Regions from separate parts of the Comamonas thiooxydans genome, predicted to be linked through region 1. Evidence: predicted binding sites of a transcription regulator. Region 1 holds the regulator's gene; the other holds the start of a gene.
The links. Region 1 encodes sigma-54, which starts transcription at its own class of promoters, with help from an activator protein. Its sites were predicted from a motif close to TGGCANGNAANCTGCTTT; they were not measured.
Positions count from the first base shown of each region.

Region 1 (5,556 bases):
GGCATGGACACCTCGGCCGCGCCGTCCAAGTCCTGCGCCTCCATGGTCGATGTCTACCAACTGCTGGGCGTGCCCTATTTCGGTGCCAGCGGCACGGTGGAAGCCTCGGCCCTGCTGACCCGCGTCTTCAAATCGGTCAGCGGCGTGACGCAGATTGGCTTCAGCGGCCTGATGCTGGCCGTGACCGAGGACCAAGGCCTGGCACAGGCCAGTCTGAATGACGAATTCGATATCCGCGCCCTGCTGACCTACAGCAGCGTCTGCGGCATCGGCCTCGATACCGTGCCTGTGCCGGGCGACAGCAGCGCCGAGCAGATCGCCGCCGTCATGCGCGATACGGGCACCATGGCTTTTCGCCTCAACAAGCCGCTGACGGTGCGCCTGTTCCCCGTGCCCGGGCTCAAAGCCGGCGACAAAACGGGCTTCGAGAGCGCGGATCTGTGCAACTGCGCCGTGCTGGCTCTGCCTTGAACATTTAACAAGCGGGCTGCTGCGCTTGGCCGTCAAGCGCCGGCAGCTATTGCTTTTGATATTCCCCTACCCCGGTTCTGTTTGACCTGCCCCCATGGTGACCGCCGGGGTGCCCCCGGTAAAATTGGCCCTTATGGCAAAAATTATCGTTCTGGCACTGGTGCTGCTTTTCTTTGGCTGCGGGCTGTACATGCATCTGCGCGGCAAGGTGCGCCACAAGGTGGTCAAGCAATTGTTTGACCACTCCACGTTCACGGCGCCGTTCAATGTCTTCATGCTGATGTTCAGCAAGGTGCCGCGCACGCCCTACCTGCCCACCAGCACCTTCCCCGAACTGGCACCGCTGCAGGCCAACTGGCGTGAAATCCGCGAGGAAGCCGTCAATCTGCAAAAGAACATGCAGATCAAGGCCGCCGCCAACAACGATGACGCAGGCTTCAACTCCTTCTTCAAGACCGGCTGGAAGCGCTTCTACCTCAAGTGGTACGGCGATGCCCACCCTTCGGCCATGGAACTGTGTCCCAAGACCACGGCCCTGGTGAAGTCGATTCCCAGCGTCAAGGCCGCCATGTTTGCCGAGCTGCCGCCCGGCGCCAAGCTCAATCTGCACCGCGACCCCTATGCGGGCTCGCTGCGCTATCACCTGGCCGTGCTGGCCCCCAACGACGACCGCTGCATGATCGAGGTCGACGGCAAGCCCTATAGCTGGCGCGAAGGCGAAGGCGTGATCTTCGACGAGACCTATATGCACTGGGCCGAGAACCGCTCGGAAGGCAACCGCATCGTGCTGTTCTGCGATGTGGAACGCCCCATGACCAATGGCTTTGCGCAATGGCTCAATCACTGGCTGGGCAAGAACGTGGTGGCCGCCGCCAGCTCGCCCAACAACGAAGGCGATCCGCGCGGCATGATCAGCAAGCTGTTCAAGATCTCGTTCTATGCGGGCAAGTACCGCCGCGCCTTCCGCGACTGGAATCCGACCTTCTACAAGATCCTCAAGTTCGGACTGATGATCGGCGTGCTGGTCTGGTTTATCTGGTGGCTGATACCAAACTAGGCCGCCCCATCAAAAAAGCCGCTGATGCATTGCACAGCGGCTTTTTTGTTGCCCAACGCAATCCTTCGAGAGGATAGATAGGACTATCCAAGCCATAAACCACCTCCGGTCACGGAAATCAGATACAGCGGCAGACAAATCACGACACGCCTTTTGGCTTGACTTGCGCATAGTGACTTTCGGCATTTGGTGGTAATAATTCGCGGCACCGTTTCTAAAATATCGGATGGGATTGGCATTCCACATCCAGCCGAGGGAGCTTTCGATGTCGAGTTCAATCCGTGGCGTTGCCCTGTGTGGCGTAGTGTGCCTGAGCCTGCTTGCAGGTTGCGGCGGGGGCGTGAATGACAGTCCTGTTACCGATAGCCCAGGCAGCAGCAACCCAGACAACACTGGCCCGCCCCCAAACCCGGCCGAGACATCCAGCAGCTTTGCCCAGCAATGCTCTCCCGACAACATCCTGGCCGATACCCCGCTACGCAACGCTACGCTGGACACGGAAAAGCGCTGGCTGCGCACCTACTTTGATGAAGCCTATCTGTGGCGCGAAGAGGTCCCAGCTGTAGACCCTGGCGCAGCCAGCTTCAGCAGCGGCTACTACTACACCGACCTGAGCAATTACTTTGATGCACTGCTGACGCCTGCCATTACCGAATCCGGTGCCCGGCGCGACCAGTTCAGCTTTATGTATCCCACGCAGCTATGGCAATCGGTCTCCGAAAACGCCACTGCGCCCAGTCACGGCATCGAGTGGCGAATGGCCAGCCCCACACCGCCACGGGGCCTGCGCATCGCCTATATCGAGCCCGGCAGCCCAGCCGATGTGGCGGGCTTTAAGCGTGGCGACACCCTGGTCTCGATCGATGACGTCTCCGCCGATGCGCCCGATGCCGATGGGGTGGATGTGCTCAATGCCGGATTGTTCCCTGAGATATTGGGCGTCACGCACAACTTCATCCTACAGCGCGGCGGCGCGCAACTGCCCGTGCAAAATCTGACCAGCACCAATATCACCAACACCCCGGTGCCGCAGTCGCGAGTGCTCACGCTAAACAGCGGTGCACGTGCTGGCTACATCGTCTTCAATGACCATGTGCTGCCCGCCGAAGGTCAGCTGGTCACCGCCATTTCCAATCTGCGCAACCAGAACGTGAGCGATTTAGTGCTGGATCTGCGCTACAACGGCGGTGGTTTTCTGTTCATCGCTGCAGAGCTGGCAACCATGATTGCGGGCAGCACGCAAACGGCTGGCAAGACTTTCGAGACGCTGCAATACAACGCACGCCGCAGCGCAGAAACGCAGGTGACGCCGTTTTATGGCAGCTCCTGCTTTCCCATCAACAACGAATGCAGCAATATTCAGCCCTTGCCCACACTCAACCTGAAGCGGGTGTATGTCCTAGCGCAATCGGGCACGTGCTCGGCCAGTGAGGCACTGATCAATGGCCTGCGCGGTGTGGATGTGGAAGTCATCCTGATTGGAGGCACGACCTGCGGCAAGCCTTATGGTTTTACGGCCAAGGACAACTGCGGCATCAGTTACTTCCCTATCGAGTTTGCCGGTATCAATGCCAAAGGCTTTGGCGACTACGCCGACGGTTTTACACCGGGCAATGGTCCAACACAGCGCTATGTGCCCGGTTGCAGCGTGCCCGATGATTTAGACCATGCACTGGGTGACCCGCAGGAAGGCATGCTGGCTGCCGCCATGAACCATATCAGCACGGGCTTGTGCCCCGCTCAGCCTTTTGCTGCCACAGCCCGCAAGCGCAGTGTCAGCCCTGATCCGAATGCTGCGCCTCTTACGCTCCGGCGCAACCCGGCACGCAACAACCGCCTGCTGCTGCCGCACTAAGTCTTAGAGCGCCTTGCGCAGCGTGGTCGTCGGTATCTTGAGCTGCTCGCGGTATTTGGCGACGGTGCGACGCGCGCACTCGATGCCCTGCTCCTTGAGCATATCGGCCAGCTTGGCGTCCGATAGCGGCTTCCTGGCATCTTCGGCATCGACAAACTGCTTGATCAGCGCACGCACGGCCGTGCTGGAGGCGCTGCCGCCGGTTTCCGTGCCCAGGCCCGAACCGAAGAAATACTTGAGCTCGAAGGTGCCCTGGGGCGTGGCCATGTACTTGGCGGTGGTCACACGGCTGATGGTGGACTCGTGCAGGCCCAGCGTGTCTGCGATATCGCGCAGCACCAGCGGTCGCATGGCCAGCTCACCATGCACAAAGAAGTTCTTCTGCCGCTCCACGATGGCTTCGGAGACCCGCAAGATGGTGTCGAAGCGCTGCTGGATGTTCTTGATGAACCAGCGCGCCTCCTGCAGTTGCTGCTGCAGCGCCGCATGGCCGTCGCTGTTCTTGTGGCGGCGCAGCACGCTGGCATAGATGTCATGCACGCGCAGACGCGGCATGACCTCGGGGTTGAGCTGCACGGAAAAGTCCGCCCGGCCCGAGCCGGCCCGCACCGGGCGCACGATGACATCGGGCACCACGATATGGCGTTCCACGTCGACAAAGCGGCGCCCCGGACGCGGCTCCAGCCTGGCGATCAGGGCCATGGCCTCGCGCAGTTGCTCCTCGCGCGCGCCGCACAGGCTGGTGAGCTTGCGCAGATCGCGCCGCGCCAGCAGGTCCATGGGCTGCGCGCAGATGGCCTGCGCCAGCAGCAGCCGGTTCATATGCGCCTCGGTCGTGCCCTCATCCTCGGCGGTGCGGATGAGATCGCGCAGCTGCAGCTGCAGGCACTCGGCCAGATCACGCGCGCCCACGCCCACGGGCTCCAGGCTTTGCAGCAGCTTCAGCGCAATGGCAAAGTGCTGCTCCAGCTCCTCGCGCTCTTCGAGGTCGTCGCCGGCCAGGCTCTGCGCCAGCTCCTGCAGGGAATCCTCGAGATAGCCGTCGTCACTGAGCGACTCGATGAGAAAGCGCAGTGCCGCCATGTCCGCCGCGCCCAGATGCAGGCTCAGCGCCTGACGATGGAGAAAGTCGGTCAGGCTCTGGTGCTCGCGCGCCAGATCGATGGCATCGGTTTCGTCATCGCCATCGCGGTTGCGCGTGGAGCTGCTGGCCGAGGGGGTATCCCACTCGCTGCTGGATTCGCCGCCCCATTCCCCGTCCTGGCCGTCCATGCCGTCGGCCTCCCAGTTCAGCGTTTCAGGGGTTTCGGGGTTTGGTGCTTCCGCTACTGTTTCAGTAGCTGATTGCGCTTGCGATGCTTCCTTTTCAGCATGAATTCCATCTGAAGTGCTGTATTCATTAACGCTAGCAGCTACATCTGCAGGAGCATCACCCGTAGTTTCGGCCTCATCGCCCGCACGCTCCAGAAAAGGGTTGTCGACCAGCATCTGCTCGACTTCCTGCGCCAGCTCCAGAGTGGAGAGCTGCAGCAGCTGAATGGATTGCTGCAGCTGCGGCGTCAGCGATAAATGCTGCGAAACGCGTAGCGAGAGACCTGGCTTCATCGAGGCGCGGCTCCCAGACAATCATTGCAAACGCGCGCAGTGCCATGGGTTTGCCGCCGGGCTGCCCCAAGGCAAGCCTCGGCGCAGCCGGTCAGGAACCCTTCTGGGGGCAGCGACCACACAAAGTGAGGGAGCGTGGAGGTCATCACATTCTGAAATGTTCGCCCAGATAGACGCGGCGCACATCGGCGTTCTCCACGATCTCCTCGGGCGTGCCTTCGGCCAGCACATGGCCGTCGCTGATGATGAAGGCGTGGTCGCAGATGCCCAGCGTCTCGCGCACATTGTGGTCGGTGATCAGCACGCCTATGCCGCGCTCCTTGAGGAAGCCGATGATGCGCTGGATCTCGATCACCGCAATCGGGTCGATGCCGGCAAACGGCTCGTCAAGCAGAATGAAGCGCGGTTGCGTGGCCAGGGCGCGGGCAATTTCCACGCGACGGCGCTCACCACCGGACAGCGCCAGCGCCGGCGACTGGCGCAGATGCTCGACGCGCAGCTCCTGCAGCAGGCCGGTGAGGCGCTTTTCGATCTCGTCGCGCGTCAGCGCCTTGCCCTGCTCGTCCTT
Region 1 is NZ_AP026738.1:5,615,578-5,621,133, forward strand. It holds gene CTR2_RS26155 (DUF711 family protein) at 1-471, shown strand, start outside; gene CTR2_RS26160 (aspartyl/asparaginyl beta-hydroxylase domain-containing protein) at 605-1,528, shown strand; gene CTR2_RS26165 (S41 family peptidase) at 1,794-3,383, shown strand; gene CTR2_RS26170 (RNA polymerase factor sigma-54) at 3,387-4,988, opposite strand; gene lptB (LPS export ABC transporter ATP-binding protein) at 5,134-5,556, opposite strand, start outside.

Region 2 (5,556 bases), 200 kb from region 1:
CTGCACGGCATTGCCCGGCGCGCACCCGAAGCCATACTGCCCTACAGCTATGCCGGCACCATGGGACTGGTGCAGAGCGAGAGCATGGACCGACGTTTTTTTCACCAGTTGGGCTCCAGCCTGCTGGATCGCACCATCTGCGCCAGTGCCGGCAGCGAGGCGCTGACCGCTACCTATGGCGGCAAGCTGGGCATGCGTGTGGAGTTCTTTGCCGAAAGCAAGCTGATACTGATCTGGGGCAGCAACAGCATTGCCAGCAATCTGCATTTCTGGCGCTATGCGCAGGAAGCCAAGCGCCAGGGCGCCAAGCTCATCTGCATAGACCCGCGCAAGAGCGAGACCGCCGACAAATGCCAGGAACACCTGCAACTGCTGCCAGGCACCGATGCGGCACTGGCTCTGGCGCTGATGCACGAGCTGATCGTGCACGACTGGCTGGACCATGACTACATCGCCCAGCACACCCTGGGCTGGGACGCACTCAAGGCCAGAGCATTGCAATGGCCGCCCGAGCGCGCCGCCAGTGTCTGTGGCCTGAGCATGGAACAGATTCAGTCCCTGGCACGCGATTACGGCACGACCAGGCCTGCGGCCATCCGCCTCAATTACGGTATGCAGCGAGCGCGCGGCGGCGGCAATGCCGTGCGCGCCGTGGCCTGCCTGCCGGCTCTTGTCGGCGCCTGGCGCCACCGCGCTGGCGGGCTGCTGCTGTCCGCCTCGGGGGTCTCGCCTTTCAGGCGCGTAGATCTGCAAATGCCGCAGTTGCTGGGCGAGCGTCGCCCACGCACGCTGAACATGAGCCAGATTGGCGATGTGCTGCTGCATGAGGGCGATGCCGGCTTCGGCCCCAAGGTGGAAGCCGTCGTGGTCTATAACAGCAATCCCGTGGCGGTGGCGCCAGAGTCGGCCAAGGTGGCCGCAGGCTTTGCGCGCGAAGATCTGTTCACCGTGGTACTTGAGCATTTCCTCACTGACACCGCAGACCATGCCGACTATGTGCTGCCCGCCACCACGCAGCTGGAGCATTGGGACATCCACGGCAGCTACGGCCATACCGATGTGCTGCTGAATCGTCCCGCGATCGAGCCTCAAGGCCAGGCGCGCAGCAACGCGCAGATCTTTCGCGATCTGGCCAGGCATATGGCCAGGCTGGACCCCGCTTTTACCGCGGCCTGCTTCTCTGATTCCGACGAAGCGCTGTGCCGCGCAGCGGTAGCACAGACAGCCATTGATTTCGACGATCTTCTGCAACAGGGCTTTGCCCATATCCCGCTGCCCGATGCGCCGTTTGCCGAAGGTGGCTTTGCCACTCCTTCGGGCAAATGCGAATTCGACAACCCCGCCCTGGCGCGGCAGGGCATCAACACCCTGCCCGACTATCTGCCCAATTACGAGCCGCCCACGGCCGCCTACCCGCTGGCCATGATCTCGCCGCCCGCACGCAACTTCCTCAACAGCAGCTTTGCCAATGTGGCCAGTCTGGCCCGCATGGAAGAGCGCCCGCTGCTGGAGATGCACCCCGATGACGCAGCTGCGCGCGACATTGCCGACGGCGACCGGTTACGCGTCTTCAACCAGCGCGGCGAGCATGTCTGCCATGCCGCCGTCAACGGCCGCGCTCGCGCCGGCGTGGTGGTGGGCCTGGGCATCTGGTGGCGCAAGCAGGGAGCCAACGGCACAAATGTGAACGAGCTGACGCATCAGCAGCTCACCGATATTGGCCGAGCGCCCTGCTTCTACGACTGCGCGGTACAGGTGGAAAAGTTCAAGGAGTTGTCAGCCTGACGCGGCTGCATTGTGGTTGACCATGAGCAGGGCCACGGCGCGAGCAACCATAATGCAGACACTCAATGAATATGCGGCCGGGGTCTGAGCCTGTCAGAGCACACAGGTACAGCGCAGAGCCGCCCTGCTCTCGCGACATCATCTGTGAAGAAATCTCTCCCCTGGCAACGCCGCCTCGCACCGACCCGACTTGACCTGCGCCGCCTGATCCTGGTCCTGACCATCTGCAGCGCGCTGATCCCGTTTCTCAACACCTTCTATGCCGGCTATCTGGTGCAGCGCCAGCAACTGATAGACAACACGCTTGAAGGTCACCATGCCTATGCGACCAAGTTGGCGCAGAGCACGGATGATTTTCTGCAATCCGCCCTGCAGCAGCTGGAATACAGCGCCAACCTGATGGGCGCGCACATGGATGACGTGGACTATCTGGCCAAGGAGGCCACACGTCTGCGCCTGCAAACCAAGAGCTTCAACTCCGTCACCATCATCGACCCCACGGGCTATGTGCTGGCGACATCGCCCGAAACCCTGCAGATCAAGGGCAAGACGCTGCAAAGCGCCGGAGTGACACAGACATTGAGCACTCGCGGGCCCGTCATCAGCCAGCCCTATATGTCCACGGCCGGCAACTACATCGTCTTTGTCTCGCAGCCCATTTTCGACCCTCAGGGCGAATTCCTGGGAGCGGTAGGCGGCAGCATCTACCTCAAGGAAGACAGCATCCTCGACACCCTGCTGGGCTCGCACTTCTACCAGGACGGCACCTATGTCTATGTGGTGGACAAGAACAAGCACATCATCTATCACCCCGACAACCACCGTATCGGCGATCAGGTGATCAACAACGATGTCATCAACGCCGTGATCCGGGGCGAGTCGGGTACGGCGCCGGTCGTCAACAGCAAGGGCGTGGAAATGCTGGCCGGCTATGCCGTCATCCATGCCTCGGGCTGGGGCATTGTGGCCCAGCGCCCCAAGGCGGCCACGCTGGCCCCGCTCAACAAGCTGATGCGCTCCGTGCTCTACAAGACCCTGCCCATCGCCCTGCTGATGCTGGTGGTCATCTGGTGGAGCGCGCGCCGCATTGCCAGCCCGCTGCGCCAGCTCGCCAATGGTGCTCACGACATGGACAAGCCCGAGACGGCGCAGAACATCCAGGCCGTCAAGTCCTGGTACTTCGAGTCCTACGAACTCAAGAAAGCCATGCTCAAGGGGCTGGGCCTGCTGCAACGCAATATCACCAAGCTGCGCGAGGACGTGAACACCGATCCGCTGACCGGGCTGGGCAATCGCCGCCATCTGGAGGCAGCCATCAGCGCCTTTCAGACGCAAGCGCTGCCGTTCTCGGTGATTGCCATCGACATCGATCACTTCAAGCATATCAACGACGGCTTTGGCCATGATACAGGTGACGAGGTACTCAGACAGCTCGCACGCACCATGCGCGAAGTCTCGCGTGTCGATGACCTGCCCTGCCGCGTGGGTGGCGAGGAGTTTCTGCTGCTGCTGCCCGGCACGGGGCTGGAGGCCGCCACCCATGCCGCCGAGCGCCTGCGTCAGCTGGTCGAGAAAATGGAGATACCGCCAGTGGGCCATATCACCATCTCGCTGGGCGTGGCGCACTGGCCCGACAGCGATCCCGATATCAAGGCCGTCTTCCAGCAGGCCGATGCCATGCTCTACGCAGCCAAGCGGGGTGGACGCAATCGTGTCATGGTCAGCGAGGCCAGCGAGCCTCCCAGCGAGCTCTGAGCCCGGCAGCACCGCAGCTCCGCTCCCACACTCAAGGCGTATCCGCTGTCGCAGCCGATACGCTTTTTTTCAGCTTATTGTGTGACTCCGTTGCACCAATTTGGCCATTGACGCTTCAAATTAGTGAGCATGCACCATAAGCGTTAAAAGGATTGAGCGCGAATCGATCTGAATTCCATAACAAGTAGCTGATTTCATTGAACTAATGCCTTGAGCCCTCAGCCCTGGCACAGCTCTTGCTGAAAACCCTTGCCCCGCAACCCCTGATGGACAGCGGAATACACAACAGCAAAGGAATTTCAGATGCCAGAGCCAAGCAAGCATGTCAGTCGCAGACAACTGCTCTCGATGATCGGAAAGGTCGCGGGCGGCAGTGCCATGTACCAAGCCATGAGTTCACTGGGTTACGCCGCCGAGTCGCATTACAGCGGTCCGGTCAAGCTCGGCAACGCCAGACCTGGCGCATCGGTTCTGGTGCTGGGCGCGGGCCTGGCAGGCATGGTGGCAGCCCACGAGTTGCGCGCGGCCGGCTACAAGGTGCAGCTGCTTGAATACCAGAGTCGCGCCGGCGGCCGCTGCTGGACGCTGCGCGGCGGCGATGAGTTCAGCGAACTCGACGGTACACGCCAGAAAGTGGGCTTTGCCAAGGGCAATTACTTCAACCCCGGCCCCTGGCGCGTGCCCTACCACCACCATGCGATGCTGGACTACTACAAGCGTTTCGGCATCAAGCTCGAAGCCTTCAACCAGGTCAACTACAACGCCTATCTGCACAACAGCAAGGCCTTGGCCGGCAAGCCCCAGCGCTTTCGCCATGTGCAGACCGATGTCTACGGCCATGTGGCCGAGCTGCTGTCCAAGGCTACCAATCAGGGCGCGCTGGACCAGAGCGTCAGCCGGGAAGACAAGGAGCGCCTGCTGGAGAGCCTGAAGGCCTGGGGCGTGCTGGACAAGGAATACCGCTACCGCGCCAGCAATGCGGTCAGCGATTTCCGTGGCTACGACATCGACCCCGGCGGCGGGCTGATGGCGCAGGCCAAACCTTCGACGCCCATGGGCCTGCACGAGCTGCTCGAATCCAATTTGTGGCGCCAGATGGGCGTGGGCAATATCTACGAATTCCACAGCGCCATCTTCCAGCCCGAAGGCGGCATGGACATGCTGGCCCAGGCCATGGCGCGCGATCTGGGCTCGGCCATACGCTACAACGCCAAGGTCACCAAAATCGCCCAGAACGACAAGGGCGTGACCGTGGACTATGTGGACGCCCTCAAGCCCGGCGCCACGCTGCAGGCCCGCGCCGACTGGTGCGTGTGCACGATTCCGCTGTCCATCCTGAGCCAGATCGAAGTGCAGGCCGGCAGCGCCATGCAGAACGCGATTGCTGCCGTGCCCTACGGCAGCTCCATGAAGGTCGGTCTGGAGTTCAAGCGCCGCTTCTGGGAAGAGGACGAACGCATCTACGGCGGCATCAGCTACACCGATCTGCCGATTCAGCAGATCTCCTATCCCTCCACCGGCTATATGGGCAACGGCCCCGCCGTGCTGCTGGGCGCCTATGCCTTTGAGAACTCCAACAGCTACCGCTTCTCCTCGCTCAAGCCGGCCGAGCGCATCCGTCTGGCGCTGGAGTACGGCGCGCAGATCCATCCGCAGTACAAGCAGGAGTTCCTCAACGGTGTGTCGGTAGCCTGGCATCGCATGCCCTGGATCAACGGCTGCTTCGGCAACTGGACCGATGCGCTGCGCGAGCAGCACTACAAGGATCTGGCCCAGATCGACGGTCGCCTGGTGCTCGCGGGCGAGCATGTCTCGTACATCCCCGCCTGGCAGGAAGGTGCCGTGCTGTCTTCGCTGGACGCCATCCAGCGTCTGCACGCCAAGGCCTCCAGCCTCTGATCGCCCATGTCTGCCACAAGGAACTTCACCATGCACACCTTGCACCGTCTTTGCACCGCTGGCGCCCTGACCCTGGGTCTCTCCGGCGCCGTCCTGGCCCAATCGCAGGGCATGAAA
Region 2 is NZ_AP026738.1:5,413,923-5,419,478, forward strand. It holds gene CTR2_RS25195 (molybdopterin-containing oxidoreductase family protein) at 1-1,785, shown strand, start outside; gene CTR2_RS25200 (sensor domain-containing diguanylate cyclase) at 1,930-3,540, shown strand; gene CTR2_RS25205 (flavin monoamine oxidase family protein) at 3,844-5,439, shown strand; gene CTR2_RS25210 (c-type cytochrome) at 5,470-5,556, shown strand, end outside.
Region 2: a site for sigma-54 is predicted at 3,766-3,783, ahead of CTR2_RS25205 (flavin monoamine oxidase family protein). Genes of this name have one in related genera too.